Gemmobacter sp. 24YEA27: one gene and its partner. The protein of the gene in region 1 binds, or shares a complex with, the protein of each later gene. Links are inferred from orthologs where the notes say so. Each region holds a gene or a part of one and is shown on either strand. Other genes may lie near its edges. The genes, in order: nusB and rpsJ.

Region 1 (3,232 bases):
GAGAAATACGGGCCCGCCGCGCGCGAGATGCAGCAGCGTGGCTGGTCGATGGTCACGCTGGACTGGCGCGGCCAGGGTCTGTCGCCGCGTGCGCTGCCTGATCCCATGCTGGGCCATGTCGAGCATTTTACCGATTATCAGCGCGATCTGGATGCGGTTCTGGCCTGGATTGCCGCAGAGGGCGCGGAGCTGGGGGTGAGCGGCCCCCTGATGCAGATGTCGCATTCGATGGGCGGGCTGATCGGGCTCCGGGCGCTGACGCGTGGGCTGCCGTTCCGGGCCACGGCCTTTTCGGCGCCGATGTGGGGGATTCGCATCCCGGTCTGGGGCAAGCCGCTGGCCGGGCTGATGCAACGCCTGCCGCTCGCTTTGCCGCAAGATCGCGGCTATGCGCCCAGCACCTCGGCGCAAAGCTATATCCTGCGCACCAGTTTCGAGAAAAATCACCTGACCGGCGACGCGCCGACCTGGTCCTGGCTGCGCCGGCAGCTGGAAACCGAGCCGGGGCTGCGGCTTGGAGGGCCATCACTGGGCTGGTTGCGCGATGCGTTGCGCGAATGTGCCCGGATGACGCGGATGCCGGCGCCGGCTTTGCCCTCGCTGGTGGCGCTTGGCAGCCGTGAACATATCGTCTTGCCCGGCCCGATCCTGCGGCGGATGCGGGCCTGGCAGGGCGGGCGGCTGGATCTCTATCCCGGCGCCCGTCACGAGGTTCCGATGGAGACGCCCGAGCATCGCGCGCGGTTCTACAACAGCGCGCATGACCTGTTTTCGGCGGCGCTCGGCTGAGGTCAGGGCGACAGGATCAGCCGCCGCAGGTATCGCAGACCAGTGATTTCGACCCAGGATCACGGGCAAATTCCAGGCTGCTGTCATCGGGCCCGGTCATGACCAGTGTCTCGCCCCGGATCTCGGCACCGGTCATCGCGCCAAGGGCTGTCAGATAGGCATGTTCATCCGCCATCCGGTCACAGGCCATCCGTGTCGAGGCAATCGCGGTCAGCGCAAGCGCCGGCAGCTCGGCCTGGTTCGGCCCGAAATAGCGGTTGCAGGGCGCTTTTCCGGTGATCTGGCCGTCTGCATCAATTGCAAAGCTGGCCTCATAGCTGACCCGAACGCCGTCCTGGGCGATCACAAGCCATTCGCCGCCGGTTATGGTTTCGGCGGCGATGGCACCTCCTGCGGCGAAAGTAAGGCTGGTGGCCAGGGCAAGGGACAAGGCAGTGAAGGGGCGCATCTGATCTCCTTCCGGGTGATTCCCGGTCTCATGACAGGGCTCAGCCTCGCATGAAGTACCCGTTCCTGAAAGCCCGGGGGCACCCGATCAGAAGGACGCGGGCTTTGCCTCACGCGCCATATGATCAAGGACTGCATTGACGAAAGCCGGCTCGCGGCCTTCGGGGAAGAAGGCGCGGGCAATGTCGACGAATTCGTTGATCACCACTTTCGGCGGCGTGTCCATCTGGGTCAGTTCGGCCCCGGCGGCGCGGAACAGCGCCCGGATCACCGGATCAATCCTGTCAATCGGCCATTTTGCCACCAGCGCGCGATCGGTCATCTGATCGACCAGTGCCTGCCAGTTGACCGCATGTTCGACGAGGCTGCGGAACAGATCGGTATCGCCTTCGGCGAAATCGCCCTCTTCATAGCTGGCACCGAAGCGATGAGCTTCGAACTCCCGGCTCACGGCTTTGACCGTCTGGCCAGAAATCTCCATCTGGTAGAGGGCCTGAACCGCGTAGAGCCTCGCGGCCGATTTCATCTGGCGTTTTTCTTCGCGCGAGGTCATGGGGCCGTTCCGCTGTTCATTTGGCTTCTTAACACAGGCGGGTCATTTGCGCCAATGTGGGCGCAGACGCAAGAGCCAGCGCGGTTGTTCTCGTGGCGTCAGGCGAAGACCGCAAGGCTGGCGGCAAAGGCCAGCTGCTGACTTGCGCCAAGGATATCGCCGGTCTGACCGCCAATGCGTCGTGCCGCCGAGGCGGCCAGCAGCCCGCAGATGATCAGCACCGCCGGCAGCGCGGGGAGCGCCTGCCGCCCGCCAATCGCCAGCGCGAGCCCGCACCCGATCACGACCGCCATCAGCGCCGTGGCAAGCCCCGGACGGCCGCTTGTCGCCGAAAGCCCGGTCTGACGCGCGGGCGGCAAGGCCGCCATGATCGCCGCCATCGGCGCCCGCGACAGCGCGGCGGCCACCAGCAGTGCCGGCACCGCCTGCCCGGTGCGGATCAGCGCGGTGAGCGCCGACCAGGCGGCCAGCGTCACCAGCAGCAGCGCGAGGGTTCCAAAGCTGCCAATATGGCTGTCTTTCATGATCTCGAGCCGGCGTTCCCGCGTGCGGCCCCCGAAAAGCCCGTCGGCGGTATCGGCCAGCCCGTCTTCATGCAGCCCGCCGGTCACCATCGCCATCACGGCCATCGCCATCGCGGCGATCACACCCGGCGAGAGCCTTGCCGCCTCTCCAAGCCAGATCACTGCCACGCCGATCGCCCCGCATATAAGGCCGACCAGCGGCCAGGCCCAGGCGCTTGACGCGCCGCTGTGGCGATGCGCCGGAACCGGCAGCCGGGTCAGGAGCGCAAAGGCCGAAGGCAGGTCCTGGAGGATACGCCCGGCGGGGAAGCGCGCGGGTTGCGGGCTGTTTTTGGTCATCGGGGCTTTCCGGCTGGAACGGCGCATCATCATGGGGTAACCGCTGGGCGCGGCGGGATCAACTCCCGCTCCTGTCCTGCGCCTTTTCCGGCGTCTTGTAATGGCGCCGCTTTCCCGGAGAACTCCATGCAAAGCCCGGATCCGGTCACCCTCGCTGAGTTTCGTGCCCTTTGTGCCGCACTGCCGGCCCCGGATGCGGGCGCCGTTGCGGCGGCCAGGGCGCGTGATGCGGTTCTGACAAAACCCCCCGGCGCGCTTGGCCGGCTGGAGGAGATCACCCGCTGGCTTGCCGCATGGCAGGGCCGGGCAGTGCCCGAGGCCGGGCGGGTGCAGATCACGGTTTTCGCCGGCAATCACGGTGTGACGGCGCGCGGCATCTCGGCCTTTCCGGCCGAGGTGACGGTGCAGATGGTCGAGAATTTCCGCCAGGGCGGGGCCGCGATCAACCAGCTCGCCCGGACCTTCGGCGCAGAGCTTGAGGTGATCGCGCTGGACCTGGACCGTCCGACCCGGGATTTTTGCTCCGCCCCCGCGATGGAGGAAGCGGAGCTTGTCGCTGCGCTGCAGGCCGGCTGGCAAT
Region 2 (3,134 bases), 1.4 Mb from region 1 along the record:
GGGGATCTGACGATCAGAGGCCGGTCGATACGTCGATCGTGTTGCCCTCTTCGAGGGTCACATAGGCCTTTTTCACGTCCGAACGCTCACCGGCGCGGCCGCGGAAACGCTTGGCCTTGCCTTTGGTGATGGTGGTGTTGACGGCTTTGACCTTGACGCCAAAGACAGCCTCGACGGCCTCTTTGATCTGCGGCTTGGTCGATGCCATCGCAACCTGGAACACAACCGCGCCATTTTCCGAGGCCATAGTGGCTTTCTCGGTGATGACCGGCTTGCGGATCACGTCGTAATGTTCGGGTTTCGCGCTCATTTCAGGCGAGCCTCCAGAGCTTCGATACCTGCTTTGGTGATCACGAGCGTGTCACGCTTCAGGATATCATAGACATTGGCGCCGATGGTCGGGAGCACGTCCACGCCTTCGATGTTGCGCGCAGCCAGTGCGAAATTCGCATCAACCGTTGCACCATCGATGACCAGAACGCGTTTCCAGCCACGCTCGCCCAGGGTTTTGGCCAGAAGACCGGTTTTCGCATCGGCCAGCGCGAGGCTGTCGAGGATCACCAGTTCGCCGGCTTTGGCCTTGGCCGAAAGCGCGTGACGCAGACCGAGCGCACGGAACTTCTTCGGCAGATCATGGGCGTGGCTGCGGGGCTGCGGGCCCTTATAGACACCACCGTGACGGAAGATCGGAGCTTTCTTGGACCCGTGACGTGCGCCACCGGTGCCTTTTTGCTTGTAGATCTTCTTGGTCGAGTAGCTGACATCCGATTTACCCAGCGTCGAATGGGTACCGGCCTGTGCTTTCGCACGCTGCCAGCGGACCACACGGTGCAGAATGTCGGCGCGCGGCTCAAGGCCGAACAGCGCTTCGTTCAGGTCAACCGAACCGGCTTTGTCGCCGTCGAGTTTGATCACATCAAGTTTCATGCTTCACCCCCTTCGACTGCTTCCACAGCCGGAGCAGCAGCACCCGCGAGCGCCTTGACGGCAGCCGGACGCGGAGCGTCAGCATGCGGAGCCTTTTTCACGGCATCCTTGACAGTGACCCAGCCGCCGGCCGAACCGGGGACAGCGCCCTTGACGAGGATCAGACCACGCTCTGCATCGGTCTTGACGACCTGCAGGTTCTGGGTGGTGACGCGAACGGCCCCCATATGGCCAGCCATCTTCTTGCCTTTGAACACCTTGCCGGGGTCCTGGCACTGGCCGGTCGAACCGTGCGAACGGTGCGAAACCGACACACCGTGCGACGCGCGAAGACCGCCGAAGTTGTGACGCTTCATCGCACCCTGGAAGCCTTTACCAAGCGAGGTACCGGCAACGTCGACGAACTGGCCCGAAACGTAGTGCTCGGCCGAGATTTCGGCGCCCACTTCGATCAGGTTGTCAGGCGAGACGCGGAACTCGACCAGCTTGCGCTTGGGGGCGACATTCGCTTTCGCGAAATGGCCACGCTGCGCGGCAGTGGTGCGCGAAACTTTGGCAGTGCCGGCGCCGAGCTGAACAGCGGTATAGCCGTCAACGTCGTCGGTGCGGTTTGCCACGACCTGAAGGGCGTCAAGCTGCAGCACCGTGACCGGGATCTGCTTGCCGTCTTCCAGGAACAGCCGGGTCATGCCCAGCTTCTTTGCGATAATACCGGAACGCATTTTTGCCCCCTTACACCTTGATCTCGACATCCACGCCAGCGGCGAGGTCGAGCTTCATCAGCGCGTCCACGGTCTGGGGGGTCGGATTGACGATGTCGAGAAGACGCTTATGGGTACGGATTTCCCACTGGTCGCGCGACTTCTTGTCGATATGCGGACCACGCAGAACCGTGAATTTCTCGATTTTGTTCGGCAGCGGGATCGGCCCGCGGACTTCTGCACCGGTGCGCTTGGCCGTGGAAACGATTTCCTGGGTGCTGGCATCCAGCACGCGGTAATCGAAGGCCTTGAGGCGGATGCGAATGGTCTGACCTTGCATTGCTTCTTCCTTCGGAACGTCATGATGAGGCCAGGATGGCCGCATCCGATAGGTTCACATGTTGACGGTCTTTTTCTCTGAACGGGCGGAACAAACTACCCACCCGAAGAATCAGGCAGACGGCACTTTCCAGCGCCGCGCGCCCCTTTTGCACCAAAGCATGAGGAAATCAAGGCCCCTGCCCTGCGAATCGCCGAAAACACCTGAAGAGGCTGGGCCCTCTTCCTGCCCCTTCACCCCTGACTTCTGTGGAATACACCCGCCCGGGGGCTTGCAACGAAAAAGGCCGCCCCGAAGGGCGGCCTCTGGATCACAAAGCCCGAAGGCTTCAGATCACTTGATGATTTTCGCAACGACGCCTGCACCAACGGTGCGGCCGCCTTCGCGGATTGCGAAGCGCAGTTTCTCTTCCATGGCGATCGGCGCGATCAGTTCGACTTCGAACTTCAGGTTGTCGCCCGGCATCACCATTTCGGTGCCTTCCGGAAGCTTGACCATGCCGGTCACGTCCGTGGTGCGGAAGTAGAATTGCGGACGGTAGTTCGCGAAGAACGGCGTGTGACGGCCACCCTCTTCCTTGGTGAGGATATAGGCCTCAGCTTCGAAAGTGGTGTGCGGCAGAACCGATTTCGGCTTGCACAGAACCTGACCACGCTCGACGCCGTCACGGTCGACGCCGCGCAGCAGCGCACCGATATTGTCGCCGGCTTCACCGCGGTCGAGCAGCTTGCGGAACATTTCCACACCGGTGCAGATCGACTTCGAGGTCGGGCGGATGCCGACGATCTCGACTTCGTCACCGACGTTGATCACGCCGCGCTCGATACGACCGGTCACAACCGTGCCGCGGCCCGAGATCGAGAACACGTCTTCGATCGGCATCAGGAAGGGCTGGTCAACAGCGCGCTCCGGGGTCGGGATATAGGCGTCGACAGCCGCGATCAGTTCGCGGATCGAGTTCTCGCCGATCTCCGGATTGGTGCCGTTCATCGCGGCCAGAGCCGAGCCTTTGATGATCGGAATATCGTCGCCCGGGTATTCGTAGGACGACAGAAGCTCGCGGATTTCCATCTCGACGAGTTCCAGAAGTTCCGGGTCATCAACCTGGTCGACCTTGTTCATATAGACGACCATGTAGGGGATACCCACCTGGCGGCCGAGCAGGA

What was found.
Region 2: the proteins of nusB (region 1) and rpsJ are in contact, whole or in part, in a solved structure (PDB 3D3B), measured with the Escherichia coli proteins. The link is inferred for Gemmobacter sp. 24YEA27 from one-to-one orthologs.

What each region holds. Positions count from the first base shown.
Region 1 is NZ_JASJPW010000001.1:1,515,637-1,518,868, forward strand. The notes cover bases 58-2,975. They hold nusB (transcription antitermination factor NusB), read right to left. Parts: upstream 1,790-2,975; coding sequence 1,325-1,789; downstream 58-1,324. Other genes in these bases: QNO18_RS07565 (alpha/beta hydrolase), read left to right, coding at 58-789; QNO18_RS07570 (META domain-containing protein), read right to left, coding at 806-1,237; cobS (adenosylcobinamide-GDP ribazoletransferase), read right to left, coding at 1,888-2,652; cobT (nicotinate-nucleotide--dimethylbenzimidazole phosphoribosyltransferase), read left to right, coding at 2,779-2,975. In the rest of the region: more of QNO18_RS07565, read left to right, coding at 1-57; more of cobT, read left to right, coding at 2,976-3,232. UniProt on the Escherichia coli protein: Part of the processive rRNA transcription and antitermination complex (rrnTAC). The complex forms an RNA-chaperone ring around the RNA exit tunnel of RNA polymerase (RNAP).
Region 2 is NZ_JASJPW010000001.1:72,492-75,625, forward strand. Bases 315-3,134 are described here. They hold rpsJ (30S ribosomal protein S10), read right to left. Parts: upstream 1,969-3,134; coding sequence 1,660-1,968; downstream 315-1,659. Other genes in these bases: rplD (50S ribosomal protein L4), read right to left, coding at 315-927; rplC (50S ribosomal protein L3), read right to left, coding at 924-1,649; tuf (elongation factor Tu), read right to left, coding at 2,302-3,134. In the rest of the region: QNO18_RS00465 (50S ribosomal protein L23), read right to left, coding at 14-310; more of rplD, read right to left, coding at 307-314. UniProt on the Escherichia coli protein: Involved in the binding of tRNA to the ribosomes. Part of the processive rRNA transcription and antitermination complex (rrnTAC). The complex forms an RNA-chaperone ring around the RNA exit tunnel of RNA polymerase (RNAP).